Regions from separate parts of the Microbacterium aurantiacum genome, predicted to be linked through region 2. Evidence: predicted binding sites of a transcription regulator. Region 2 holds the regulator's gene; the other holds the start of a gene.
What was found. The regulator LexA, encoded in region 2, represses DNA repair genes until DNA is damaged. The targets are predictions, from matches to a motif close to TCGAACANNTGTTCGA.
Positions count from the first base shown of each region.

Region 1: a site for LexA is predicted at 11,538-11,553, ahead of KZC50_RS03485 (Rv2578c family radical SAM protein). Genes of this name have one in related genera too.

Region 1 covers NZ_JAHWXH010000001.1:733,483-747,983, forward strand. The annotation lists gene recQ (DNA helicase RecQ) at 1-1,097, opposite strand, end outside; gene KZC50_RS03440 (DUF4262 domain-containing protein) at 1,238-1,753, shown strand; gene KZC50_RS03445 (DEAD/DEAH box helicase) at 1,784-4,315, opposite strand; gene KZC50_RS03450 (GNAT family N-acetyltransferase) at 4,348-4,716, shown strand; gene KZC50_RS03455 (pirin family protein) at 4,725-5,720, shown strand; gene KZC50_RS03460 (ECF transporter S component) at 5,905-6,447, shown strand; gene KZC50_RS03465 (ABC transporter ATP-binding protein) at 6,508-8,319, shown strand; gene KZC50_RS03470 (energy-coupling factor transporter transmembrane component T family protein) at 8,316-9,152, shown strand; gene KZC50_RS03475 (acyl-CoA dehydrogenase family protein) at 9,177-10,340, opposite strand; gene KZC50_RS03480 (M15 family metallopeptidase) at 10,434-11,450, opposite strand; gene KZC50_RS03485 (Rv2578c family radical SAM protein) at 11,562-12,641, shown strand; gene KZC50_RS03490 (DEAD/DEAH box helicase) at 12,643-14,501, opposite strand, start outside.
Region 2 covers NZ_JAHWXH010000004.1:20,287-34,787, forward strand. The annotation lists gene infC (translation initiation factor IF-3) at 1-161, opposite strand, end outside; gene KZC50_RS14165 (DUF1844 domain-containing protein) at 454-840, shown strand; gene KZC50_RS14170 (SseB family protein) at 847-1,623, opposite strand; gene priA (bifunctional 1-(5-phosphoribosyl)-5-((5-phosphoribosylamino)methylideneamino)imidazole-4-carboxamide isomerase/phosphoribosylanthranilate isomerase PriA) at 1,607-2,353, opposite strand; gene hisH (imidazole glycerol phosphate synthase subunit HisH) at 2,408-3,067, opposite strand; gene hisB (imidazoleglycerol-phosphate dehydratase HisB) at 3,064-3,669, opposite strand; gene KZC50_RS14190 (histidinol-phosphate transaminase) at 3,666-4,760, opposite strand; gene KZC50_RS14195 (LysM peptidoglycan-binding domain-containing protein) at 4,789-5,157, opposite strand; gene lexA (transcriptional repressor LexA) at 5,435-6,115, shown strand; gene KZC50_RS14205 (hypothetical protein) at 6,187-7,512, shown strand; gene KZC50_RS14210 (S9 family peptidase) at 7,549-9,510, shown strand; gene hflX (GTPase HflX) at 9,507-11,027, opposite strand; partial or broken gene KZC50_RS14220 (class I SAM-dependent methyltransferase) at 11,113-11,751, shown strand; gene dapF (diaminopimelate epimerase) at 11,773-12,645, opposite strand; gene miaA (tRNA (adenosine(37)-N6)-dimethylallyltransferase MiaA) at 12,656-13,606, opposite strand; gene miaB (tRNA (N6-isopentenyl adenosine(37)-C2)-methylthiotransferase MiaB) at 13,603-14,501, opposite strand, start outside.

The DNA of each region.
Region 1 (14,501 bases), on a different contig from region 2:
GGCTTGTCGATGCCCATCCCGAACGCGATGGTGGCGACCATCACGACCCCGTCCTCGCGGAGGAAGCGGGACTGGTTGGCCGCGCGCGTCTCCGCGGGAAGACCCGCGTGGTAAGGCAGGGCGTCGATGCCCTGGGCGCTCAGGTACTCGGCGGTCTGTTCGACCGACTTCCGGCTCAGCGCGTAGACGATGCCTGCGGCTCCCTCGGGCTGCGAACGGATGAACGCGGTCAGCTGACGGCGCGGGTCGGACTTCGCCTCGATGCGGTACTGGATGTTGGGACGGTCGAAGCTGGAGACGAAGTGGCGGGCACCCGGGAGCTGGAGCCGCTCGGAGATCTCCCGGTGGGTCGCGGGCGTCGCGGTCGCGGTCAGGGCGATCCGCGGGACGTCGGGGAAGCGCTCGGCGAGATCGCCGAGGCCGAGGTAGTCGGGGCGGAAGTCGTGCCCCCACTGCGAGACGCAGTGGGCCTCGTCGATGGCGATCACGCTGAGCCGGCCCTGCCCGAGGAGGCGGCGGGCCGAGTCGGTGTTCAGCCGCTCGGGGGCGACGTAGAGGAGGTCGAGCCCGCCGCTCACATACGCCTGTTCGACGCGACGCCGCTCGGCGGCATCCTGCGTGGAGTTGAGGTACGCCGCCCGCACGCCGTTGGCCACGAGCGCGTCGACCTGATCGTGCATGAGGGCGATGAGGGGGCTGACCACGAGGCCGGTGCCCGGCCGGACGAGCGCGGGCACCTGGTAGCAGACGCTCTTACCGCCGCCGGTCGGCATGAGGACGACCGCGTCACCGCCGCCGGTCACCTGATCGATGATCGCGGCCTGATCGCCGCGGAACGCGTCGTACCCGTAGACCTCGCGGAGGACGTCGACGGGCGCGGTGCCGGTGAAATCGCGGACCGGGGGCGCGCCAGGACCGGGCGGCGCGGCTGCGGGCGGGGCACCCGACCCTCCGTACGGCTCGGGGGGCGGCATCCAGCCGTCGTCCTCGGGCGGCGCCCACTCGTCCGGCGGGACGTCGTCGAACGGCGGGGCGTCGTCGAACGGCGGGGCGTCGAACGGCACCCCCGGGTCGGCGGGTTCGACAGGACGCGGCATTCCTCCAGCGTAACCGCCGACCCCGACACGACGTGGGGCGCGGGGGCGCTTCTGTGGAGAACAGATGTTCGAGGAGAATGTCGGAGGCGTGTGCGATCTTCGAACATCGCGACACAGGGCGCGAGACGAAAGGAAGACCGATGTTCGACATCACCGACGCAGAACTCGCCTGGCTCGACCAGGAGGACGCGCACGTCGCCGAGATGATCCGGCGGCACGGCGCGTACATCACCTACGTGGGAGGGGCGTGCTCCATGCCGGGGTGCGCGTGCGCCGAGGCCGGCGAGAGCCCCGCGTTCGGATACACCGCCGGCCTGTTCGGCATCGGACACCCCGAGCTCGCGATCACGGGGGTGTCCATGAACACGGCCGGACAGGTGCTCAACGAGGTGGCGGCGGCGGTGCTCGACGGCGCGCACCTCCTGCCGGGGATGACGCTGGATGCGGCGTCGATGCCCAGACGGATCTCGGTGCAGCGTGTCCCCAACCCCGCCGAGATCGCGTTCACCGCCAACCGGCACTACCATCGCCCGGATCACGCGTCCGTGCCGCTGCTGCAGCTCGTCTACGCCGATGAGAAGGGCCGGTTCCCCTGGGACGACGGGTGCGCCCTCACGCCCGACGCGCAACCGCTCCCGGGGCAGTGGCGCGCCTGACGACGGCTGGATCCGCGCGCGGATCAACGGTCAGAGGCGGACGACCTCGTTCACGCGGAGCACGGCGGTGCCCTCCTCGACGGATGCCGCGAGGTCCACCTCGCCGCGGATGCGCCAGTCGTGATCCCCCGCAGGGTCGTCGAGGGTCTGCTCGACGACCCACCGGCCGGCGGCGGCATCCGTCTCGTCGATGCGCACGAGCGACGGCGAACGCGCGGGGCCGCCGGTGAGGATCTCTTCGTGCTCGTCGAAGTAGGCGTCGAGGGCGGCGGGCCAGTCGACGTCGGGGTCGAGTGCGACCAGCGCATCGTCGTCCTGCAGCGCCGCCAGCTGCACGCGGCGGAACAGCTCGTTGCGGACGAGGACCGCGAATGCGCGACGGTTGGTGAGCACCGACGGAGGCGCGGGCGGAACGACGGGCGCGTCGTCCCCCTCGGCGGTCGGGTGGGTCAGCGACTCCCACTCGTCGACGAGGCTCGAGTCGACCTGACGGACGAGCTCGCCGAGCCACTCGATGACGTCCATGAGGTCGTCGGTGCGGGCCTCGGCGGGGACCGTCTGTCGGATCGCGCGATAGGCGTCCGACAGGTACCGCAGGACCAGACCTTCGCTGCGACCGAGTTGGTAGAAGGCGACGAACTCTCCGAACGACATCGCCCGCTCGAACATGTCGCGCACCACCGACTTGGGCGACAGCTCGAAGTCGCGGACCCACGGCTGGCTCGACGCGAAGACCTCGAACGACTGCGCGAGCAGGTCGGCGAGCGGCTTCGGGTAGGTGATCTCCTCGAGGAGCGCCATGCGCTCGTCGTACTCGATGCCGTCGCGCTTCATCGCCGCGACCGCTTCCCCGCGCGCGCGGTACTCCTGCTGCGACAGGATCGCCCGCGGATCGTCGAGCGTCGCCTCGATGACACTGACGACGTCGAGGGCGTAGTGGCCCGAGCCCGTACCGTCCTCCTGCGGTGCTCCGCTGTCGCGATCGAGCAGGTCGATCGCGGCGAGCGCGAACGGCGACAGCGGCTGGTTGAGCGCGAAGTTCGGCTGGAGGTCGACCGTCAGGCGCACCACGGGCTCAGGGCTCGTGCGGTCGACCTCGACGATGCCGGCGGCGCGGAGCGTCCGGAAGATCGCCAGCGCGCGCCGGGCGAGCTCGTACCGGCGGGCGAGGGGTTCGTGGTTGTCGGACACGAGCGCGCGCACGTTGCCGAAGACGTCCCCGCCGCGACCGATGACGTTGATGAGCATCGCCGCGGTCATCTGCATGTGCGGCGTCAGCGGCTCGGGCGTGGCCGCGACCAGGCGCTCGAACGACCCCAGCCCCCAGTTCACGACACCCGTCGGCGCCTTCTTACGAACGATCTTCTTCCGCTTCGCCGCGTCGTCGCCGGCCTTCCGCAGCGCCGCCTCGTTCTCGATCTCCCACTCCGGCGCCATCACGATGACGTTGCCGTAGGGGTCGTACCCGGCGCGGCCCGCGCGCCCGGCGACCTGATGGAACTCGCGCGCCGAGAGCTGCCGCATCCGCGTGCCGTCGTACTTCGACAGCGCCGTGATCACGACCGTCCGGATGGGGACGTTGATGCCGACGCCGAGCGTGTCGGTGCCGCAGATGACCCGCAGGAGTCCGCGCTGCGCGAGCGTCTCGACCAGACGGCGGTAGCGCGGGAGCATGCCCGCGTGATGGATGCCGATCCCCGCGCGCACGAGCCGCGACAGGGTCTTGCCGAACGCGGTGGTGAAGCGGAACCCGCCGATCGCCTCCGCGATGGCGTCACGCTGCTCGCGCGTGGCGACCTTCGCCGACGACAGGGCCTGCGCGCGCTCGACCGCCTGCGCCTGGGAGAAGTGGACGATGTACACCGGCGTCTCGCCCTGATCCATGAGCCGCTGGACGACCTCGTGGACCGGCATCCGCTCGTAGTCGTGGTGCAGCGGCACCGGGCGCTCGACGCCGGTGACCTCCGCGACCGGGCGTCCGGTGCGCTCCCGCAGATCGTCCGCGATGGCGGTGACGTCGCCGAGCGTCGCCGACATCAGGAGGAACTGCGTGCCGGTGAGGGTCAGCAGCGGCACCTGCCACGCCCACCCGCGCTCGGGGTCGCCGTAGTAGTGGAACTCGTCCATGACGACCTGGTCGATCGCGGCATCCGTCCCCTGTCGGAGGGCGAGGTTCGCGAGGATCTCGGCCGTGCAGCAGACGATCGCCGCATCGGGGTTCACGGAGGAATCCCCCGTGACCATGCCGACCTTGTCGGCGCCGAAGATCTCCACGAGCGCGAAGAACTTCTCGCTCACCAGGGCCTTGATCGGCGCCGTGTAGTACGTGCGGCCGCCTCGGGCGAGCGAGGCGGCGTGCGCCGCGACGGCGACGAGCGACTTGCCGGTGCCGGTCGGGGTGGACAGGATCACGTGCGCGCCCGAGACCAGCTCGATGACGGCCTCGTCCTGGGCCGGATAGAGGGTGAAACCCCGGTCGGTGGCCCATTCGACGAAGACGTCGTACACGGCATCCGCATCGCCGGCGGCCGACGCGAGGGACTCGGTCAGGGTCGCGGGCATCCCCCCACTCTGCCAGTCGCTGGCGGAATCGGATGCCGCGCGCCTACGTTGAGGATCACGACGAGAGGACCACCGTGACCGACAACGACCAGACGACCGTCACCCGCAACGACGAGGCCGGGCGCTACGAGATCCACGTCGACGGCGAGCTCGCCGGCTTCAGCGAGTTCAGCACCGACCCGAAGGGCCGCCTCCGGTTCACCCACACCCAGACCGATCCCGCCTTTCGCGGGCAGGGACTGGGCGGCACCCTCGTCGCCGGGGCCATGGCCGACGTCGCCCGCAGCGGTGAGACGGTCCGGCCCTACTGCCCGTTCGTCGCGAAGTACCTGAGCGAGAACGATGTCGACGGGCTCACGGTGGACTGGCCGACGCCGCGACCCGAGGCCTCCGAAGGCTGAGGTCCGAGATGACCCGACTCGACACCGACGACGCCGTCGCCACGGAGACCGCCTCCGAGTGCGACGGCCCCCGCGCCCTGCTGCTCGAAGCCCGCGAGGTGCCGCTCGGCGGCGTGCGGGCGATGTCGGTCCGCCGCGCGTTGCCGCAGCGCGACCTGCCGCTCGTCGGGGCGTGGTGCTTCCTCGACCGGTTCGGGCCGCAGGTCACGCGGATGCGCGTCGAACCGCACCCGCACATCGGGCTGCAGACGGTGACGTGGCCGTTCGTCGGCGACGTCCGTCATCGCGACTCGGTGGGCAGCGACGTGATCGTGCGACGCGGGGCGCTCAACCTCATGACGAGCGGCGCCGGCATCGCGCACTCGGAGTACTCCCTCGGCGAGGAGGCCACGCCGCTGGACGCCCTGCAGCTGTGGGTCGCGCTCCCGGAGTCGCGCCGTCACGGCGGACCCGCGTTCGAGCAGCACAGCGACCTCCCCTCGCTGACATTGGAGGCGACGGCGGGCGAGCCGGGTGCGGCGACCGTGGTCCTCGGCACCCTCGGCGGCGTCTCCTCCCCCGCCACGACTTACACCCCGATCGTCGGCGCAGAGATCGTCGTGCCGCCCGGATCCCGCGTCCGCGTCCCCCTGGATCCCGCGTGGGAGCACGCGCTGATGGGTGTCGAGGGGGATCTGCGGGTCGCGACGCACGTCGAGGGCGCCGACGACCCGGTCGACCTGGACGACGAGCACCTCCTGTACCTCGGACTCACCCGCGATCACATCGAGATCGAGAGCACCGATGGGGCCCGGGTGTTCCTCCTCGGGGGTGAGCCGTTCGAGGACGACATCGTCATGTGGTGGAACTTCGTCGGCCGCAGCCACGACGAGATCGTCGAAGCGCGCGAGGCGTGGGAGGCCGGTGCCGACCGGTTCGGCGCGGTCGTCGACCACGGCGACGAGCGCATCCCCGCCCCGCCCATGCCGGCCGTCCGTCTCACGCGCCGCAAGCGCCGCGTCTGACACCGCCCCAGCGCCGGTCTTCGCCCGCCGCGGTCGAAAACGCGGGACATCCCGACACCGATCGCCTCGACGCGCCGCAGCACCCCCGGTCGATCACGCGTTTTCGACGCGGACAGCTCCCGCCCCGGTTTCTCCCGGCCGCCCGCGATCCGCGCCCCCGTCCACCGGCGATACGCTGAGGGACGTGGCCCGAACCTCCGTCCTCTCCACGCGCGTGCTGCTCACGAGCGCCGCGATCGGCGTGGCGACAGGTCTCCTCGGCGGCATCGCCGGATGGGTGACCCCGGTGGTGCTCCTGGCCGTGCCGATCCTGTACGGCATCGTGCTCGGCTCCCACGTGCTGCCGGGCATCATCGCGCAGGAGGTCGTCCGACTCCCGTGGGTGGCGCTCCTCTCCCACGTCTTCGCCGCGCTCGTCGCCAGCGCGATGGCGCCGCAGTGGGCGCTGCGCTTCATCGGCACCGCGCTGCTGTTCGGGGGGATCCAGGAGCTCGTCGCCGCCCTCACCCGCTACCGGGTGTGGGATGCGTGGCGGTTCTTCATCTCGGCGATCGTCATCGGCATCCTCGTCGCCGTCGTCGTCGCCTTCGCCGCCGACCTCGCGTCGCTCCCGACCTGGGCACAGGTGATCTACCTCGTCGTCTCGGTGCTCGGCCCCGTCGCCTGGACGGCCCTCGGGCTCGGCATCGGCGTCGCCCTCCGCCGCGCCGGCGTCGCCCGTCGCTGACCCGGAGCAACACGAGCCCGCCGCGATAGGTTAGGTGACACTCACCTACCGAGGCCCGCCGTGACTGCACACCCGCTTCCCGCGCCCGGTTCCGGCTCACCTTCCGGGCCCGGTCCGCTTGCGCGCCTGCGTGACGTCGCGATCACCCACGAGGGCGAGGATGCCGCGACACCGGCCCGGGTCTCGTTCGACGTCGCGCCCGGCGAGGTGGTACTCGTCCTCGGGCCCAGCGGGTCGGGGAAGTCCACCCTCGCGCTCGCCTTCAACGGCCTCATCCCGCACGCCGTTCCGGCGACCCTCGACGGATCCGTCGTCATCGCCGGCCTCGACACCGCCGCCAGCTCCGTGGCGCGCCTCTCCCGTCACGTCGGGATGGTGTTCCAGGATCCCGACGCGCAGCTGGTGACGGGCACGCTCCTCGACGAGGTCGCATTCGGACCGGAGAACCTGCGCCTGCCGGTCGGCGACGTCCTCGCCCGCGCCGAGGCGTCCCTGCGACGCGTCGGCCTCTGGGAGCGGCGCTCCGAGAACCCCGACCGCCTGTCCGGCGGCGGGCGCCAGCGTCTCGCCATCGCGTGCGCCCTCGCAATGGGGTCGCGCCTGATGGTGCTCGACGAGCCGACGGCGAACCTCGACCCGCGCGGCATCGACGAGGTCTACGAGGCGCTGGCCGAGGTCGCGGGCGATCCCGAACGGGCGATCGTGCTCATCGAGCACAACCTCGACGCCGCGGTCGCCCTCGTCACCCGCGTCGTGGTGCTCGGGGCCGACGGCGTCGTGCTCGTCGACGGACCGACCGACGCGGTCCTCCGCGGCGATGCCGAGCGACTGGCCGCGCTGGGCGTCTGGCTTCCGACCTCCACGCTCGCCGCGCTGCGGCTGCGGGGGGCGGGCTACGCGTTCGCCCCCCTGCCGCTCACACCGGATGAGCTCCGGGCGGCCCTCGAGGCGCAGCCGGCGCCGGATGCCGCGTCCGCCCTCGTCGCCGATTCCTCGACCCCCGGCCTCTCACCCGAGACCGCCGGCGCGGCGATCGAGGTGCGCGATCTGACCCTCCGACGGGGGAAGACGCCGGTCCTCCACGACGTGACCGTCGACATCCCCCGCGGCTCGTTCGTCGCCGTCGTCGGCGCCAACGGAGCGGGCAAGACCACACTGGTCCAGGCGATGGCCGGAGTCCTCCCGTCACCGAAGGGGACCGTGCGCGTGGGCGGCCACGACATCGCCCGGCTCGACGAGCGCACGCGCGCCGAACGTGTCGGCTTCGTCTTCCAGAATCCCGAGCACCAGTTCATCACCGCATCCGTCTTCGAAGAGATCGCGCACGGTCTGCGCCGCACCGCCGCCTCGGAGGAGGAGGTGCGGGAACGCGCGACGGCGCTTCTTGAGCGCTTCGGCCTCGCCGAACGCGCGCACGTCCATCCATTCCTGCTCTCCGGCGGGCAGAAGCGACGCCTGTCCGTCGGCACCGCGCTGGTCGCGGGCGCCGGCGTCCTGGCGCTGGATGAGCCGACCTTCGGTCAGGACCGGGCGCGCGCCGAGGAGCTCCTGTCTCTCCTCCGCGACCTCCACGACGACGGCACGACCATCATCGTCGTCACCCACGACATGCAGCTCGTCGCCGACCATGCCGAGCGCGTCGTGGTCATGGCGGACGGCCGGATCCTCGCGGACGCCCCGACGGCGGAGGTGTTCGCCGACCCCGATCTCATCGGCCGGGCGGGACTGCGCATGCCGCCACTCGCGCGCGCACTGCACGGGGTGGCGAGGCATCCGCACCTCGCGGAGGCGACCCGTGTCTCCGACCTCCCCGGGACCCCGGTCGGCGCCCGTGCCGGTGTCCGATCCCGCACGGACGGGATTCCGTCGTGAGCTTCCCCGCCACCGCCCCCACGGCGGTCGTCGATCCGTACCGCGAGATCACGGATGCCGCGCCCTGGCGGTTCCTGTACCGGCTGAACCCGCTCGCGAAGGTCGCCGCGGTCCTTCCGCCGATCGTCCTGCTGGTGTTCGTCCGCGACCTGCGGACGCCTCTCGTCTTCCTCGCCCTCGGATACCTCGTCCTCCTTGTGGGGGTCCGGATGTCGGTGCGGCTCGCGCTGATCCTCGGGCTCGCCGTCCCCGCGGTGGCACTGGCGATCGGCCTGGGGCTCTCGCTGTGGACGGATGCCGCGCTGGTCGATGACACCGCGCCGGTCCTGCAGATCGGGGCGTGGACCCTCTACGCGGGAGCGCTGGAGATCGGCTTCGCGACGGGGCTGAGACTGGCGGCGATCCTGGCCCTCTCGCTCATCCCGGGCCTGTCGACGACCGGGCCGGATCTCGTGCGGGCGAGCATCCAGCAGCTGCGGGTTCCGTATCGGATCGGGTATACGGCGTTGGCCGCGTTCCGGTTCGTCCCGCGCTTCGGGCACGAGCTCGAGGTCATCCGCCAAGCCCACCGGGTCCGCGGCGCGAACCGCGGGCGCGGACCGATCGCCGCCGTCCGACGCTGGACGAGTTACGTCGTCCCGCTCCTCGCCGGTGCAATCCGGCACGCCGAGCGCGTCGCGCTGGCGATGGATGCCCGCGCCTTCGGCGCCTATGCGGGCCGCACGGAACGGCACCTGGTGCCGTTCCGCGCGCGCGATGTCGTCTTCGCGATCCTCTTCTGGGCGGCATCCGCCGCGGTGTTCACCACGACCTTCCCGTGGGCATCCGCCTGACCCGGAGCCCTGAGAACGGACCTCTCAGCGCTTGCCGGCGAGCTGTCGCCCGACGATCTCGCGCATGATCTCGTTCGTGCCCCCGTAGATGCGGTGGACGCGGGCGTCGAGGAAGGCGCGCGCGATCGGGTACTCCATGATGTAGCCGTAGCCGCCGTGGAGCTGGACGCACGCGTCGAGCACGTCCCACTCGCGCTCGGTCGCCCAGAACTTGACCTTCGCCGCCTCTTCGGCCGACAGCTTGCCGTCGCGGTACGCCAGGAGCGCGCGGTCGAGGTACGCCCACAGGGCGTCTACGGTGGTGGCGATGTCGGCCAGGGCGAAGCGGGAGTTCTGGAAGTCGATGATGCGCTGGCCGAACGCCTCGCGCTCCTTCGTGTAGGTCAGCGTCCAATCGAGCCCCGCCTGCGCCGCGGCCGCGGCGGCGACGCCGATCGAGAGGCGCTCCAGCGGCAGGTTCATCATGAGCTGCACGAACCCCTGGCCCTCGCGCCCGCCGATGAGGTTCGCGTCGGAAACGAAGACGTCGCTGAAGCTGAGCTCCGCGGTGTCGTGCCCCTGGAAGCCCATCTTGTGGAGCTTCTTGCCGTGGTCGAAGCCCTCCGACGCCGTTTCGATGATGAGGAGGCTGAACGCGTCGGGGCGGTCGCCCTCGCCGGTCTTGACGAACGTGACGACGATGTCGGCGGTGGCGCCCGAGGAGATGAAGGTCTTCGCGCCGTTGACGATGTAGCCGCCGTCGACCTTCTTCGCGGTCGTCTTGATACCGCGCAGGTCGCTCCCGGCGCCCGGCTCGGTCATCGCGAGCGCGCCGATGACCTCGCCCGTCGCCATGCGCGGAAGCCAGGTCTGCTTCTGCTCGTCGGTGCCCATGTGCACGAGGTAGGGGACGGCGAGGTCGTCCTGGATCCCGAAGGCCCCCGCGAGGCTTCCCGCACCCGCCGCGATGATCTCCTCGTTCACGACCGCGCGGAAGCGGTAGTCCTGCAGCATGCCTGCGCCGCCGAACTCCTCGGGGACAGAGAGCCCGATGAGGCCGGACTCGCCCGCCGCGCGCATCGTGTCGCGATCGACCTCGCCGTCGGCATCCCATCGGGCGATGTCGGCGAGCGTGACGTACCGCTTGACGAACTCCTTCACGACGTCGCGGAACGCCTCGTGATCCTCGTCGTAGATGTCGCGCTCCATGGCGTGGTCCTCTCGTCCTCGAGCAAACGGATGCCGTGAAATCGCATCCCGGATGCCAGGGTACTCAGTTCCACCGACATCCGTGACCGCGAATCAGCCGATGTAGTCCGGAGCGGGCTGAAGGCCGAAGAACTCCTCGAGCGATTCCCACCCGCCGTCGTGATACTCCTGGGCGAGCGCGGGCCCGATGTAGCGCAGATGCCACGCCTCCGGAACGTAGCCCGTCACGTCCGTCATGCCTTCGCCGTACCGGACGATCCAGCCGTAGCGCCAGGCGTTGTCGTGCACCCATCGCCCCTGCGGCGTCGCCGCGAGGTCGTCGAGCGTGCCGCATCCGCCGTCGCACGCGACGACATCGGCGGCGAACCCCGATTGATGCTCGCTGAACCCCGGGCGGGCGCTCACCAGGTCGGCGCCCTCCACCCCGCGGCCGGCGACGTGGCTGCGGTAGGTGTCCGTCTGCGTCTCGTACGAGCGGAAGCCGCTGGCGAGGGCGATCTCGCCCACCCCGGCGTCGCGGGCATCGGCGGCCATGGTCGCCAGCGCCGTCGCGGACTTCTCGTGCAGCGCACCACCGCTGAGCGAACGCACCCCGTCGGGCAGTGCGAGGGCCGTCGGCCGGAACGACATCGGCGCGTAGGGGCGGACCTTGTTCACGACCATCCAGGTGCGCGCCGGGTCGTCGAGGCTCACGCACGGCGCCCGGTCCTCCGTCACCGCGACCCGGAACGGCTCGGCGCCACCGAAGCCCGCGATGACCGCCTCGTCGTCTCCGGCGCCCAGCGCAGCGACGACCTCGGGCAGCGCGCACGGGTCGACCGCCGCGGCGAGCGCCGTCTGTTCGGGGACCGGAAGGGCCGCGATCGGCCCGGCGAACGCGGGCACCTCCGCCACCGAGAGCGCGGCGGACTCCACGACCTCGGCGGTCGAGCCTTCCGTCCTCGCCGGAGCCGGAGCCGGAGCCGTGAGGCTGGTCAGCGTCGCCGACGCCCCCACGAGGAGGGCCGCGACGGCCAGCACGGCCGCGCCCACACCGATCCGCGCGCCACGCGGCGCACCGGCGTGGCGGGCGGCGGGTTCGGGGGATCCGGCCTGGAGCACGTCGGCCATTGTGCCCTGCCCACGGGGTCTCGCACGACCCGGGACCCAATCTCATCGCGACTGTTCTAATTCGAATCGCACCCCCTTGACTTAACGTCGAATTTTTGTTCCCCTGAGAATATGCGATGGCAGGGACAGCGATTGGGCGAGACGGATGCCGGGGCCCTCCCCGGCATGGAGCATCTGGGCGGGTTCGTGCAATCCGTCACGACACCCGAGTTCGCCGGCGTGGTCTTCCACGAGGTGCTCGCCAAGAGCGCCTTGAACCACGTGCCGACGGCATCCGGGGTCCCGTTCGATTGGACCGTCAACCCGTACCGCGGGTGCAGCCATGCCTGCACCTACTGCTTCGCCCGGGGAACGCACGAGTATCTCGAGCTCGACGCCGGCCACGACTTCGACAGTCAGATCGTCGTGAAGGTCAACGTCGCCGAGGTGCTGCGGCGCGAGCTCGCGCGCCCGACGTGGCTGCACGATCCGGTGATGCTCGGGACGAACACGGATCCCTACCAGCGGGCAGAGGGACGGTACCGCCTGATGCCGGGGATCGTCTCCGCCCTGACCGACGCGGGCACGCCCTTCTCGATCCTGACGAAAGGGACGCTGCTCCGCCGCGATCTTCCGCTCCTCGTCGATGCCGCACGCGAGGTCCCCGTGACGATCGCCCTGTCGATCGCCGTCTTCGACGACGTCCTGCAACGGGCGATCGAGCCCGGGACGCCGTCCACCGCGGCGCGGCTCGACACCGTGCGCGCTGCCGCCGAGACAGGCTTCCGGGTGACGGTCTTCCTGATGCCGATCCTGCCGCACCTGACCGACTCGATCCCGGCGCTCGACGACGCGCTCCGCCGCATCGCCGACGCCGGCGCCACACGGGTGGTCTTCGGCGCCTTGCACCTTCGGCCGGGTGCGAAGGAGTGGTTCCTGCAGTGGCTCGAGCGCGAGCATCCGGAACTGGTGTCGTCGTACCGCGGCCTCTACCCGGGCGCGGCGGCGTACGCGTCGAAGGCGTACCGCACCTGGCTCGCCAAACGGGTCCGGCCGCTCTTACGCCGACATGGCCTCGGCGGACAGTCGGAGGACGACAGCCCTCGCGGCGAAGGGATGCCGGGGCTCGCGCAGCGGCGCTCGACCGCCGCGACGGTGGTCACCACCGCGCGAGGCCGCGCCGCGGCATCCGCCCCGGCCATGCTCTTCTGACTCAGGCGTCGACGTTCGATGCCTGACGGCCCGAGAGCTCCTCCAGCAGATCGTCGCCGGGCCGCGCGTCCTCGAAGGGCGCGTCGATCTCGGCGCGGTCCAGGAGTTCGCTCATGCGGCGGCGGCGCTGACGGGTGATCAGCGTCACGACCGTACCGGCGCGACCGGCACGTCCGGTGCGGCCCGAGCGGTGGAGGTAGGTCTTGTACTCGTCGGGCGCATCGGCCTGCACCACGAGGTCGATGTCGTCGACGTGGATGCCGCGGGCGGCGACATCCGTCGCGACGAGCACCTGGACGCGACCGGACGTGAGGCGCTCGAGGTTGCGGGTGCGCTTGGCCTGGTTGAGATCGCCGTGCAGCGCGAGGGCGCGGATCCCGGCATCGTCGAATTGCTCGGCGAGCGTCTCGGCGTAGGCGCGCGTGCGGGCGAAGACCAACGTCTTGCCCTCCCGCTCGACCAAGGACGCGAGGATGTCGGCCTTGTCGCGGTGATCGATCACCAGGACGCGGTGGTCGATCGTGCCGGAGTCCTGGTCCTCACCGGCGACCTCGTAGACGGCCGGCTCGACGAGGAACTCGTCCACCAGCGCGGCGACCTCGCGGTCGAGCGTTGCGGAGAAGAGGAGCTTCTGGGATCCGTCCGCGGTGTGGCGGAGGATCCGCTGCACCGGCTCGAGGAACCCGAGCTCGCACATGTGGTCGGCCTCGTCGAGGACCGCGATCTCGATGTCGGACAGGTCGAGCTTGCCCTGCTCGACGAGGTCCTCGATGCGGCCGGGGGTGCCGATGATGATGTCGACGCCCTTCTTCAGCGCGCCGACCTGACGCCCCTGGGGCACACCGCCGTAGATCTGGGTGGTGAAGAGGCCGACACTGCGCGCGATGGGCTGGATCGTGCGGTCGATCTGCAGCGCCAGCTCACGGGTCGGCGCGAGGATCAGGGCACGCGGGTTGCGGCCGAAGGCCCGGCGCTTGCCGGCCTGCGAGCGGAGGATGCTCTCGACGAGCGGCGCCCCGAACGCGATGGTCTTTCCGGAGCCGGTGCGGCCGCGGGCGAGCACATCGGTGCCGGCGAGGATCGGCCCGATCGTGGCGGCCTGGATCGGGAAGGGGGACGCCGCGCCGAGGTCCGCGAGGACCCGCACGATGTTGTCACCGAGACCGAGATCGGAGAAGGTCGCCCCCTCGACGACGGTGGCCTGGACGGCCTGCGCCTGGAGGCGATCGTGGACGACGTCGACGCGGTCATCCTGAGCGCGCGTGCGCACCGGGCGGGTCGACTGGTCGCGCCGAGGTCGGTCGTTGTCGAACGACTTGCGCGGACGGTCATTATCGAAGGAACGACGGGGACGGTCGCTGTCGAACGAACGACGCGGACGATCGTTGTCGAACGACTTCCGAGGACGGTCGCTGTCGAACGACTTCCGAGGACGGTCCTCGTCGAAGGAACGACGCGGACGGTCACTGTCGAACGACTTCTGCGGACGGTCGTTGTCGAACGAACGGCGAGGCCGGTCGTTGTCGAAAGACTTCCGGGGACGATCATTGTCGAAAGACTTCCGCGGACGGTCGCCCTCGAAGGAACGGCGCGGACGGTCCTCGTCGAACGAACGGCGCGGACGGTCGTTATCGAACGACTTGCGCGGACGGTCGTTATCGAACGACTTGCGCGGACGGTCGTCATCGAACGAGCGACGCGGACGGTCATCGCGCGTCGACGGGCGCGCGTCGCCGAACGTGCGGCGGTCGTCGCGCGGCACCCGGTCCATCCGGTCCGTGCGGCCGCGCTCGGGGCGGGCGTCGGCCGGACGGCGACCGGCGCGATCCGCGCTCCCATGCGTACGGATGCCGCGCGCTT
Region 2 (14,501 bases):
TTGAACTTCCCGTAGTCCATGATCTTGACGACGGGCGGCTTGGAGTTGGGCGCCACCTCGACCAGGTCGAGATCGGCCTCCTGAGCCAGTCGCATGGCGACTTCGATGCGGACGACGCCGACCTGTTCGCCGCCGGGACCGACGAGTCGGACCTCGGGCACGCGAATGCGCTCATTGGTGCGGGGATCGCTGATGCGGAACTCCTCTGACGTGACGGGTGACAGCCACCGCGAGTGTCCTCGCGGCGGAAAGAGGAGTTCGCTTCCACCCGCACGGCGCACCGGCGCCGGCTTTCTCGCACCCGAACCCGATGAGGGACGACCTCTGACGAGACGTCCGAGGCGGAGTGCATGACCCGGTAGCCTGGAGCGGCAAGCGCGGGTGGGATCAAATCCTCTTTCGTTCCGGAGCAGGATGCCCCGGAGCCCGCTGAAGTCTAGCAGAGAGAATGACGTGACCACGATTCCGAGCCCCGCCGACGACCGACACGCGCAGTGGGAGGAGCAGGAGCGTCACGCCGCCTCCGCCACGCGCGACATCGCCGATGTCCCCGCCGTCGAGGTGATCACGACGACATCCGTCCACCTGATGAGCGCCGCCGCCGTGAAGGTCGGCCTCGCCGACGACCCCGCGCAGCAGATCGACCTCGACGAAGCGCGCAAACTCATCAACGCCCTGGCGGGCTTGATCACCGCGGGCGCTCCGGAGATCAGCGACATGCACGCCCGCTCGCTGCGCGACGGCCTGCGTTCGCTTCAGCTGGCCTTCCGCGAAGCCTCCGCGATTCCGGACCCGATCGGCAAGGGCCCCGGCGAGAAGTGGACCGGCCCCGTCACCTGACCGGTCTCAGGCGCCACGGACGAGCGCGACGGAGAGCGAATCCACGAGGGTCGCGATCCGGTCATCGGCCGCCCAGCGTGCGGCGAGCCTCTTCAGGACCGTGTCGAGCTCGGCACTGTCCAGGCCGGCGATGAGCTCCAGTCGGACGACCAGCTCCGGTCCGCGCAGGGTTCCGGCCGGGTCACCCGGGGCGACAGAGAGGTCGAGGACCGCCAGCTCTCCGCCGACACTCTCCTGAAGACCGGAGAAGACCTCCGGGGACGCGTAGCTCGGTTCCCATTCCTCGCCGCGGGCGATGGCCCAGACCGCCGGGCGCCGCACGACGAACTCGGTGGGCGAGGTCGGATCCAGCACGATCAGATCGGTTCCGTCCTGCACGGCGGCCAGTGCCGTCCGCACTCCGTCCGCCGGCACCGGCCGTGCGGAGGCGTCCCACTTCTGCATCGCCGCGACGCTCGAGAACACCGGGAGGACGCGTCGACCATCGGGAGCCGCGACCGTCACGATCGACAGCTCCTGGGTCTTGTCGACGGCCAGTCCGTGCGGACCGATCCCCTCGTCGCCCTTCTCCGCCACGAGCGGGATGAGCAGGCGCGCGGCGCGGTAGGCCCGGATCACCTCGACGGGTGAGCCCTCCCCCGCGTGGAAGCGGCGCAGGGCGTCGAGGAGCGCAGGATCTGCCGAGCCGTCGTCAGCCGCGTGCGGGTTCGCACGGAACTCCCGCCCCTCCCAGGGGACGCCCGCCGAATCGGCGGGATGTGCTCCGTCAGCGCCCGGCGACATCCAGGGCCTCCGCCAGCGTGAACGCCCCGGCGTACAGCGCTTTGCCGACGATGGCCCCCTCGACGCCCAGCGGCACGAGCTCGCGGAGGGCGGCGATGTCATCGAGGTTCGACACGCCGCCGGAGGCGACGACCGGCTTCGGGGTGCGCGCGGTGAGTTCGCGCAGGAGCTCGAGGTTCGGCCCCTGCAGGGTGCCGTCCTTGGTCACATCGGTGACGACGTACCGACTGCATCCGGCGTCTTCGAGCCGGTCCAGGACGGTCCACAGGTCTCCGCCTTCACGGGTCCACCCGCGTGCGGCGAGGGTCGTGCCGCGCACGTCGAGGCCGACGGCGATGACGTCTCCGTAGCGTCCGATGACATCCGCGGCCCACTCCGGGTTCTCGAGCGCGGCCGTGCCGAGGTTGATGCGGGCGGCACCGCTCTCCAGCGCCGCCTCCAGCGTGCGATCGTCACGGATGCCGCCGGACAATTCGACCTGGACGCCGCGCACGGACTTGATCACCTTGCGGAGGATGGAGGCGTTGTTGCCGCGGCCGAACGCCGCGTCGAGGTCGACGAGGTGGATCCACTGCGCACCCTGGCGGGCCCACTCGTGTGCGGCGTCGATGGGGTCGCCGTAGCTGGTCTCGGTGCCGGCCTCCCCCTGGGTCAGCCGGACGGCCTTGCCATCGGCGACGTCGACGGCGGGCAGAAGGGTCAGCGTGGGCGTGGACGCGAAATCGTTCATGGTTCCTCGTGCGTGACGGGTGGGGCGGGAACGGACCCGCTGCGGGGCACGATCTCAGAGAGTAGCCCCGGCGAGGCCGCCGATCCAATTGGACAGCAGCCGGATGCCCGCCTCCCCCGACTTCTCCGGGTGGAACTGAGTGGCCGACAGCGGACCGTTCTCGACCGCGGCGAGGAACGAGGAGCCGTAGGTGCTCCACGTGAGGACGGGCTCGCGGAAAGGGTCCTGGCGGACCATGGGCCAGCTCTGAGCGGCGAACGAGTGCACGAAGTAGAAGCGCTCCTGCTCGAGGCCGCGGAACAACACCGTTCCCTCACCCGGAGTGACGGTGTTCCACCCCATGTGCGGCAGGACGGGCGCGTCGAGCTGCGTGACGGTCCCGGGCCATTCGCCCAGACCCTCCGTGTCGTTCCCCCGCTCCACGCCGAGATCGAACATGACCTGCATCCCGACACAGATGCCGAGCACCGGGCGTCCCCCGGCGAGACGGCGCTCGATGAGCTGGTCTCCGCGCTGGGCGCGCAGCGCCGCCATCACCGCGTGGAAGGCCCCGACGCCCGGCACCACGAGCCCGTCCGCGTCCCGGACGAACCCGGCATCCGAGGTGAGCCGCGCATCGGCGCCTGCCGCGATCAGCGCCTTGACGGCGGAGTGGACGTTGCCCGACCCGTAGTCCAGGACGGCGACGGTCGGGCGGGGAGGCGCCTCTGTCACAGAGCACCCTTCGTGCTCGGGATGCCCTCGACGAGAGGATCCAAGGCCTTCGCCTGGCGGAACGCCCGCGCGAAGGCCTTGTACTCGGCCTCGGCGATGTGATGGGGGTCGCGGCCGCCGAGGACGCGCACGTGGACGGTCAGGGCGGCGTGGACGCTGATCGCTTCGAAGCTGTGCCGGACGAGGGAGCCGGTGAAGTGCCCGCCGATGAGGTGGTGCTCGAATCCGACGGGCTCGCCCGAGTGGACCAGGTAGGGTCGGCCGCTGATGTCGACGACCGCCTGCGCGAGCGCCTCGTCGAGCGGCACGAGCGCATCACCGTACCGCGCGATCCCGGACTTGTCGCCGAGCGCCTCGCGGATCGCCTGCCCCAGCACGATCGACACGTCCTCGACCGTGTGGTGCGCGTCGATGTCGGTGTCGCCCTCGGCGCGGACCGTGAGGTCGGTCAGGGAGTGCTTCGCGAACGCGGTGAGCATGTGGTCGAAGAACGGCACGGTCGTCTGGATGCGGCTGCGGCCGGTGCCGTCGAGGTCGAGCTCCAGTTCGACGCGTGACTCACTGGTCGCACGCGAGAGGGAGGCGGTACGGGCGGCGCTCATGCGCCCGATCCTACCGAGGCCAACGCGTCGAGGAACGCCGTCGTCTCCTCCTCGGTCCCCGCCGTCACACGAAGGTGGTGCGGGATCCCGACGTCCCGGATGAGGACGCCGCGCTCGTAGAGCCCGTCCCAGACGGCGCGGGGATCGTCGACACCGCCGAAGAGCACGAAGTTGGTCCAGGATTCGTAGGGGCGGTATCCCAGTGCCTGCAGCGTCGCTGAGATGCGGTCGCGCTGGGCGACGATGTCGTCGACCATCCGGAGCATGGTCGGGGCGTGCTGCAGCGCGGCGGTCGCCGCCGCCTGCGTGAGCGCGCTGAGGTGGTATGGAAGGCGCACCAGGCGCAACGCGTCGACGACGGCGGGATCCGCCGCGAGATATCCGACCCGCGCGCCCGCGAAGGCGAAGGCCTTGCTCATCGTGCGCGAGACCACGAGCCGCTCGCGGCCGGGGAGCAGCGTGAGTGCGGACGGCTCTTCCCGCGGGGCGAACTCCTGATAGGCCTCGTCGACGATGACGACGCCGTCCGTGGCGTCGTACACCGCGCGGATGGCGTCCAGGCCCATCGGCGTGCCGGTGGGGTTGTTCGGCGCGCAGAGGAAGACGACGTCCGCCCCGGCGTCGGCGACCTGCCGAGCGGCATCCTCCGGATCGACGGTGAAGTCCTCGCGACGTCTGCCGGCGACCCATTCCGCGCCCGTCGCGCGCGTGAGGATCGGATACATCGAGTAGGTGGGGGCGAACCCGAACGCGCGCCGACCCGGCCCGCCGAACGCCTGAAGCATGTGTTGGAGAACCTCGTTCGACCCGTTCGCGGCCCAGATGTTGGCCGCTTCGAGGCCGTGGCCGAGGTACTGCGCGAACCCCTCGCGCAGACCGGTGAACTCACGGTCCGGGTACCGATTGACCTCGCGGAGCGCGAGCGCCACCGCGTCGAGGATGTCGTCGGCGACCTCTTCCGGAACCGGGTGGGTGTTCTCGTTGACGTTGAGCGCGACGGGGAGGGCGGCCTGAGGCGCGCCGTACGGTGTCATCCCCCGGAGGTCATCGCGCAGGGGAAGGTCTTCCAAGCGGGTGGTCACCCCTCCCATCGTAGGGCGCCCCGCCCGCCCGGGCCGATCACCGACCGGGCGCGTAGTCCGTCGGGATCGCGAGGCTCTGACCCGCCTGCAGACCGGCGCCGTCGAGGGCGTTGAGCCGCACGATGGCATCGACCACGTCGCGCGGATCCGCGCCCGGCGCGACCCGCTCAGCGATGGACCAGAGCGAATCCCCCGGCGCGACGACGACCGCCGAGAACGTGCCCTCCGGCGCGCCCCCCTCGCGTCCCGCCAGAGCGCTGCCGCCGCTGATCACCGCGAGCACCATGGCGACGGACACCGGCAGCGCCACCACGAACGCCAGCGCGCGGCGCCCCCGCGTTGTCAATCGAAGCCGCGTCCGCGGGGCGATCGGACGGGGGTACCAGGTGGTGTCGATGGTGGTCATGTTCTTCTCCTCTGAGATCGGTCGGAGCCGTTCTCTGTTCGGGAGTTCGCATGCGACCCCCGGCCAGAGGAGCCGCACGCGAACTTCTCTTCCGAAGCTATCTTCGACTATGGTGGATGTCAAATGCCGGGATCGGACCGACACTGTCGAAAGCGACACGCCCCTCCGATCCCGGCGATGGTCCGAAGGTGCGGATACGGTTTCGATAGCGGAACCACACCACGGACCTCCGACATTCGAAGACCGCTCTGCGACACAGGGCGAGACAGGAGCCGAGATGAGCGACGTCACCGGATCTCAGAAGCCGCACACCCGGCGCCGCAAGAGCCTGAGCGAGAAGCAGCTGGCGATCCTGGAAGTCATCCAGCGGTCGATCGCCCGCCACGGATACCCGCCGAGCATGCGCGAGATCGGCGATGCGGTAGGGCTGAAGTCGCTGTCCAGCGTCACGCACCAGCTCAACCAGCTCGAACTCAGCGGATACCTCCGGCGCGACGCCGGCAAGACCCGCGCGATGGAGGTGCTCATCGATCTGCCCGGCACGGCCACCGAGAGCCCCGTGGACGCCTCCCCCACGGTCGGCGACGCCGCCCTCGTGCCGCTGGTGGGGCGCATCGCAGCCGGCGTCCCCATCACCGCCGACCAGCAGATCGACGAGATCTTCCCCCTGCCCCGACAGCTCGTCGGCAAGGGCGACCTGTTCATGCTCAAGGTCACCGGGGAGTCGATGATCGACGCCGCCATCTGCGACGGCGACTGGGTCGTCGTGCGTTCTCAGCCGAGCGCCGACAACGGCGACATCGTCGCCGCGATGCTCGACGGCGAAGCGACCGTGAAGACCTTCCGTCAGAGGGACGGCCATACGTGGCTGCTTCCGCGCAACTCGGCCTTCGAACCCATCCTCGGCGACGACGCCGTCGTCCTCGGCAAAGTCGTCGCCGTCCTCCGCAGCGTCTGACTCCCCGGGGGGCTCACCCGCCGGGGGTGATCCTCCGACGCCGACCGCGGCGGGTGCACCATGATGGCCCCATGACCATGGAGTCCTCCGATCACGCCGCGCTCGAGGCGCGCATCCGCGAGCTGGAAGCGGAGAACGCCCGACTGTCCGTCCGCCAGGATGACGAGCCCGCACCGCGATCCGGCCGGGGTCGGATCCGCAGCCTCGCCTCCGCGGTGTGCATCATCATCGCGGCTGTCCTCGTCCCCGTGTCGATCGTGTCCGCCTGGACCCGCGTCCAGCTCGTCGACGAGGACGCGTTCGTGTCGACGCTCGCGCCGCTGTCGACCGACCCGTCCGTGCAGGCGCTCATCGTCGACGAGACGATGGAGGCGATCACCGACCAGGTCGACTTCGACGCCCTCACGGCCGAGGTGTTCTCGGCCGTCACCGATCTCGGCCTCCCCCCGCGTGCGGCATCCGCCCTGGAGCTGCTCCAGCGGCCGGCAGCGGCCGGACTCGAGAGCCTCGTGCAGACCACGGTCACCCGCGTGGTGGCCTCCGACGCCTTCACCGATGTCTGGGCGACGACGACGCGAGCGGCCCATCGCGCGTTGACCGCGGCGGCCACCTCCGACGGGGGCGGTCTGGTCGTCCGCACCGACGACGGGGTCGGCATCCAGCTGGGAGCCGTCGTCGAACGGGTCAAGGGGAACCTGCAGGATCGCGGGATCGGCGTCGCGACCCTCATCCCGGCCGTCGACCGGGTGATCATCCTCGGAGACGGGCAGAACCTGGCGCTCTTGCGCACCGGCTATGCCGCCGCCGCCGTGGGCGGGTGGTGGCTCCCCGTCGTGACGCTCGCGCTCTTCGGCCTCGGCATCCTCCTCGCCCGGCGCCGCAGTGTCGCCGTCCTCGGAACCGGCGTGGCGTTGGCACTCGGCGCCGGTTCACTCGCGGCCGGGTTCGCCGTCGGCGGCGCCGGGGTCGGCGCGGTCGCGCAGGACGCCGGCCTCTCGCCGTCGGCGCTGGAAGTGATCTACGCACAGATGGTCGGGGCGATGGCGCACTCCGCCGCCGTCCTCGCGCTCCTCGGCGTCCTCGTCGCCGTCGCCGGGTGGATGCTCGGCCGCTCCCGTCCCGCTCGCGCTCTGCGCGCCGCCGGCGGACGCGCCGGCGCGGCCGCGCGCGCCCGCGTCGCCGTGTGGGGGGTGGACACCGGTCGCTTCGGCCGCTGGCTCGGGACACGTCGCGTCCTCGTCCGCGTGCTCCTGGCCGCGGGCGCCGTCCTGTGGCTGTTCGCGCTGCGCCCCCTCAGCATCGGCGACATCGTCGCCGTGATCCTGACGACCCTCGGCGTCGCGCTCATCCTCGAGGTCCTGCAGATCCGACAGGCCGAGGTCGAAACAGCCCGGTAGCGGCGCTTCCGACGGTTTCGCTCTAGCGTGGAGGGGGTGACCACCCCCTCGGAACACAACGCTCCCGCGTCCGCCCCCGCCTGGGGCGCATGGCCGTCACCCCTGGACGCGCGATCGGTCGCCCGTTCGTCGCCTCGCCTCGAGGGCGCATGCTTCGCCGGGCCGGCGCGCGACGAGATCTGGTGGGGTGAATCGCTTCCCGACGAGGGCGGCCGCATCGCCGTCCGGGCACGCAGCGCGGACGGCGATGTCCGGACACTCCTGCCCACGCCCTGGAACGCCCGCTCGCGCGTCCATGAGTACGGCGGGGGCGCGTGGGCGGCGCACGAGGACCTCCTGGTGTTCGTGGAGAAGACCGACCAGCGGGTCTACGCCCTCGCTCCCGGCTCGGCGCCGACCGCCCTCACCGCGGAGGACCCGGACGTCCGCTTCGGAGGCCTGAGCGTTCAAAGCGGGCGGCTCCTCGCCGTCCGCGAGACCCTCGGCGCACCCGTGCGGCGCGACATCGTGGAGATCCCCTGGAACGGCGATGCCGGCACCCCGCCGACTGTCCTGGCCACCGGAAGCGATTTCGTCGCCCACCCGGCACTCTCCCCCGACGGCGGGCGGATCGCCTGGATCGCCTGGAACCACCCCGACATGCCCTGGGACCGGGCGGAGGTGCGGGTCGCGGAGATCCGCATACCCGGGAACGAGGGGCGCGCGATCGCCGGAGGCGGGTCCTCGCCGGTGCAACCGGTCTGGCTCGACGACGACACACTCCTCTACTCCGACGATCCCGACGGACGGTGGAACCTCTGGCGTCACGATCTCCGCACCGGGACCCGCACCTCCGTCGCCCCGGCCGACGCCGACACCGGGGGTCCGCTCTGGGTCCTCGGCACGCGCTGGTTCCGCCCTCTCGACGACGGCCGGATCGTCGCGGTGCGCACCCGCGGGAGCGACGAGATCGTCCTCCTCTCGCCGGACGGGGGTGCACGGCGCCTTCCGGTGGATGTCATCGCGACCGCGGCGATCGAGGACGCCGCGGGAGCGCGGGTGCTCGTCAGCGGCACGACGGCCCACGGCATGCCGGCGCTCCGGCTCGTGGACGTCGACGTCGACAAGCCCGAAGACGTGGTCCGGATCGCCGGCGACGTTCCGCCCTGGCCGGCGGCGTTCACCCCCACCGCCCGCGAGGTCACGGTGAACGGACCGCACGGCCCCGTCCACGCCTTCGACTTCCCTCCGACCAACCCCGACGTCCCGGTTCCGGCGCGCGACCGCGCGGACGCGAGCACGGCTTCGCCGTACGTCGTGTTCGTCCACGGCGGTCCGACCGCGCACGTCGGCGGCGCAGCATCCGGCAAGATCGCCTATCTCACCAGCCGAGGCATCGGTGTACTCGACGTCAACTACGGCGGCTCCACGGGCTACGGCCGCCCCTACCGCGAGCGGCTCCGCGGCGCCTGGGGCATCGTCGACGTCGACGACATCGTCGCGGTGGTCAGCGCGCTGGCCGCGGAGGGGCGGCTAGACCCGGACCGCGTGGCCATCGCGGGCGGGTCGGCCGGCGGCTGGACCGTGCTCCGCGCGGTCACCGGCACCGATGTCTTCGCCGCCGGGATCAGCCGCTACGGCGTCGCGGATCTGCGCCTCCTCGCCGCGGAGACCGAGGACTTCGAGTCCCGCTACCTCGACGGGCTCGTCGGGCCGCTCCCCGAGGCCGAGGCGCGCTACGTCGAGCTGTCCCCGCTCACGCGACCGGAGGACTTCCGCACGCCGCTCCTGATCGAGCAGGGTTCGGAGGATGCCGTCGTCCCGCCGTCGCAGTCCGAAGCCGTCCGCGACGCCCTCACCGCGGCGGGCGTGCCCCACGCCTATCTGCTCTTCGACGGTGAGGGGCACGGATTCCGCCGGGCGGAGACCATCGAGCGCGCCCTCGAGGCGGAGCTCGCCTTCCTCGGGCTGGTCTTCGGCTTCACTCCTCCGGGAATCCCGCCGCTGACGCTGGACTAGTTCCGGAGGAACGGCGCCAGGCGTGCCGCCAGGTGCTCACCGACCCGCGCATGCACCGCGGTGCCCTCCTCCTCGTGCTCTTCGGCGAGGATCATGCCGTGCTCGTGGATCGCCGACACCAGCTCTCCGCGGTCGTAGGGCACGAGCGCGTGCACCTCGACAGCGGGGAGCGGAAGCGCCGCCTCGATCGTCGCCCGAAGCTCCGCAACGCCCTCGCCGGTGCGGGAAGAAGCGAAGACGGCGTCCGGCTGCAGCCCGCGCAGCAGGAGACGCGCGTCGTCGTCCAGGAGATCGGCCTTGTTGAACACCACGATCTCGGGAAGATCCCGCGCGCCGACATCGCCGATCACATCGCGGACGGTCGCCAGCTGCGCCGCCGGGTCGGGATGGGCGCCGTCCACCACGTGGACGATGACGTCGGCCTGTCCCACCTCTTCGAGCGTGGAACGGAAGGCTTCGACGAGCTGGTGAGGCAGGTTCCGCACGAATCCGACCGTGTCCGTGAGCGTGTACACCCGACCGTCCTCGGCCTCGGCGCGGCGGACCGTCGCGTCGAGCGTCGCGAACAGGGCGTTCTCCACCAGCACGCCCGCGCTGGTGAGCCGGTTCAGAAGGCTGGATTTGCCCGCGTTGGTGTACCCCGCGATCGCGACCGACGGAATCGTGTTGCGCCTGCGCTCCGCGCGTTTGGCGTCCCGCGCCGGCGCGAAGTCGCGGATCTGACGACGCAGCTGCGCCATGCGGGTGCGGATACGACGACGGTCGAGCTCGATCTTCGTCTCACCCGGACCGCGGGAGCCCATGCCGGCACCACCGGCGCCGACCTGGCCGCCCGCCTGGCGTGACATCGAGTCGCCCCACCCGCGCAGACGCGGGAGGAGGTACTCCAGCTGGGCGAGCTCGACCTGGGCTTTGCCCTCGCGACTCTTGGCGTGCTGGCTGAAGATGTCGAGGATGACCGTGGTGCGGTCGATGACCTTCACCTTCACCACGTCCTCGAGGGCACGCCGCTGGCTCGGGGCGAGTTCGGTGTCGGCGATCACGGTGTCGGCGCCGACGGCGGCGACGATGTCACGGAGCTCCTCCGCCTTGCCCCGCCCCACGTACGTCGCCGGGTCGGGGTGCGGCCGCCGCTGCAGCACGCCGTCGAGCACCACGGCACCGGCCGTCTCGGCCAACGCGGCGAGCTCGCGCAGCGAGTTCTCGGCGTCCTCGGTCGCGCCCTGCGGATGCACACCCACCAGGACGACGTTCTCCAGACGCAGCTGGCGGTACTCGACCTCGGTGACGTCCTCGAGCTCGGTCGACAGCCCGGGGACGCGCCGGAGGGCGGCGCGCTCCTCACGATCCCACTGATCGCCGTCGCTGTCCGCACCGTACGCGGTGGACGCGTCCTGGAGCGCCTGTGCGTTCCCGAACACGCGCGCACCGGATCCGGTGTCGGCGTGCGACAGCACGCGATCCACCGGGTCCACCGGCTGCTCGTCGGCGGTGGGCGGTGTGGTGTGGTGCGTCATCAGTTCCTTCCGGGATGCCGGGGCCCGGGCATCCGTGAATTCTAGCCTCCCGCGCAGGCGGCGTCCTCCGCTACGCTCGTGAGCCATGGGAAGCGACCACTACTTCAGTGCTTCCCCCGCCAGTCCGGAGAACCTGCGGCGTATCCGCGTGGTACTCCAGGGACGGGAGGTCGAGGTCATGACCGCCGGCGGCGTGTTCAGCCCCGATCACGTCGACTCGGGCACCGCGGTGCTCCTGGCGAACACGCCCCCTCCCCCCGCGGGGGGACACCTGCTCGACATCGGCTCCGGGTGGGGGCCGATATCGCTGTCCCTTGCGATGGCGTCGCCGCACGCGACGATCTGGGCTGTCGATGTGAACGAGCGCGCCCTGGATCTGGTTCGTCGCAATGCGGAGAGCCTCGGACTCCCCCACGTCAACGCCGTGCGACCCGAGGATGTTCCCGACGACATCGTGTTCCGATCGATCCGCTCGAATCCCCCGATCCGCGTCGGGAAGAACGAGCTGCACGGTCTGCTGGAGAAGTGGATCCCGCGTTTGGACGAGCGATCCGACGCCTGGCTGGTGGTGCAGCGGAACCTCGGCTCCGACTCCCTGCAACGCTGGTTGGCAGCGACGTTCGAGCGCGGCTACAGCGTGCACCGCGCCGCGACGAGCCGGGGTTTCCGAGTGCTGCGCGTGCGCCGTCACGGATCACCGCCGACGGAGCCCATCGCGCTCCCTGAGCCAGACCGGCGAGATGAGTCAGGCCAGCGAGATCTCCCCCGAGAAGACCAGGGAGGCCGGTCCCGACAGGAGCACGTGAAGCGTGCCGTCCAGGTCGACGGTCCGGACGCCCAGGGAACCGCCCGGAACCTCCACGTTCCATCGGTCCGGGGCTGCCGGGCCCGCCCAGTGCCGCACGGCGAGCGCTGAGGCGGCCACGCCGGTTCCGCAGCTGAGCGTCTCTCCCACTCCCCGTTCGAACACCCGCATCCGGATCATCCCGACCCCGTCGCGGACCAGCGGATCACCGGGGACGACGAACTCGACGTTGGCTCCGTGGCGGGGCGTCGGGTGCAGCTGGGGCACCGCCGTGAGATCGAGCTCCTCGAGTTCGCGCTCATCGGGGAGGGCCACCACGACGTGGGGGTTGCCCACGTCGATCCCGAGACCCGGTCGGGGTGCACCGCCCCCACGGACGCGGACGAGGACGTCTCCGGACTCCACGCGCCACGGCCCGAGGTCGACCTCGAACCCTCGCTCGTGACGCGTGACGGCCTTGATCCCGGCGCGCGTGCCGATCCGCACGGGACCGGCATCCGGGTCGGCCCATCCGACGTCCGCCAGATAACGGGCGAAAACGCGGATGCCGTTGCCGCACATCTCCGCCGCAGAGCCGTCGGCGTTGCGGTAGTCCATGAACCACTCGACACCCGCCGCGGCGGCTTCCTCGCCCTCAGCGAGGCTTCGGGCACGAACGACGCGGAGGATGCCGTCGCCGCCGATGCCGAATCGTCGGTCGCACAGCACCGCCACCTGATCGTCGGAGAGGTGGAGCGCTCCGTCCGGATCGGGGACGATCACGAAGTCGTTCCCCGTGCCGTGGCCTTTGGTGAACGGGACGGTCTGCGGCATGCGCACCAGTCTAGGCGGGCGACCCGTGAGCCCCGGAGTCGTCGAGGAGGACGGATGCGTCGACCCCCTGCTCCTGCCAGCGCAGCCCCTCGTAGCGCCGGAACCATGACACCTGGCGTCGGGCGTAACGACGGGTCAGCGCCTGGGTCCGCGCGATCGCCTCGTCGCGCGTGAGCAGTCCGTCCAATTCCTCGGCGGCCTGCGCGTAGCCGATCGCCCGTCGGGCGGTCGTCCCTCGATCCCATCCGCGTGCGCGGAGGGCCCGAACCTCGTCGAGGAGGCCGTCCCGCCACATCTGCTGGACGCGCGTGTCGAGACGCGCGACGAGCTCATCCCTCGGACTCGACAGCCCAATGAGGCGCGTGTCCTCATGCCACAGGGTGGGCGCGTCGGGCAGGCTCGCCCCGTGGGTCGCCTGACCCTGGTCCAGAATCTCCAGCGCACGGACGATCCGTCGTCCGTTCTTCGGGTCGATCCGCGCGGCCGTGTCCGGATCGCGATCTCGCAAGCGCGCATACAGCGAGCCCGGACCGGATCGATCGAGCTCCGCCTCCCATCGTGCGCGCGCGGCGTCGTCGCGAGGTGGAAAGCGGAAGTCGTGGATGACGCTCGAGACGTAGAGACCCGACCCTCCGACGAGGATCGCGTCGTGGCCTCGCGCGGAGATCTCCGAGATCAGCTGCCTCGCGCGCGGCTGGTACCACGCCACGGCGGCATCCTCGGTCACGTCCAGCTCGTCGAAGAGGTGGTGCGGGATGCCGCGCCGCGCGTCGACGGAGATCTTCGCCGTGCCGATGTCCATCCCGCGATACACCTGCATCGCGTCGGCGTTCACGATCTCGGCCCCGGGGCCGGTCCGTGCGAGCGCTTCGGCGAGGTCCAGGGAGAAGGCGGACTTCCCCGTCCCGGTGGCTCCGACGACCACCCAGAGTCGCGTTCCGGGCACTCCGGTGGCGATCACCCCTCGACGCGGCGCAGGGGAAGGCCGAGCGACACCGCGCGCGGAGCACCGGCGGGCGCCGGCACGCCGCAGGACTCCGCCTGCGTGCGGTCCCACGCGTCGCCGGATCTCGTCCGCCGGATCCGCAGGGAACCGCCGACAGGCGCGTCCGCCAGGAGGTGGAAGGGCGCGGCGTGGGTGATGACCACGCGCACGGCGTCGCCGGGTCGCGGGAGCTCGGAGCCCTCCGGCACCTCGAAGTGCACCAGCCGGTTGTCCTCGGCGCGGCCGGTGAGACGCCGGGTCGCGGCATCCTTCTTCCCCTCGCCTGCGGACACGAGCACCTCGACCTCACGCCCGAGCTGCGCCTGGTTCTCCTCCAGCGAGATCCGCTCCTGCAGCGCGATGAGGCGCTCGTAGCGTTCCTGGACGACCTCCTTGGGGACCTGGTCCGGCATGGTCGCCGCCGGTGTTCCCTCGCGGATCGAATACTGGAAGGTGAAGGCACTGGCGAATCGCGCCTGCTCCACGACGCGCAGGGTGTCCTGGAAGTCCTCCTCCGTCTCGCCGGGGAAGCCGACGATGATGTCCGTGGAGATCGCCGCGTGCGGCATCCGCGCGCGCACCCGCTCGAGGATGCCGAGGAACCGCTCACTGCGGTACGAGCGCCGCATGGCCTTGAGGATCCGGTCGCTACCCGACTGCAGCGGCATGTGCAGCTGCGGCATCACCGACGGGGTCTCCGCCATCGCGTCGATCACGTCGTCGGTGAACGCCGCCGGGTGCGGGCTGGTGAACCGGATTCGCTCGAGTCCGGGGATCTCCCCCGCAGCCCGCAGCAGCTTCCCGAAGGCGTGCCGGTCGCCGAACTCGACTCCGTAGGAGTTGACGTTCTGCCCGAGCAGCGTCACCTCCA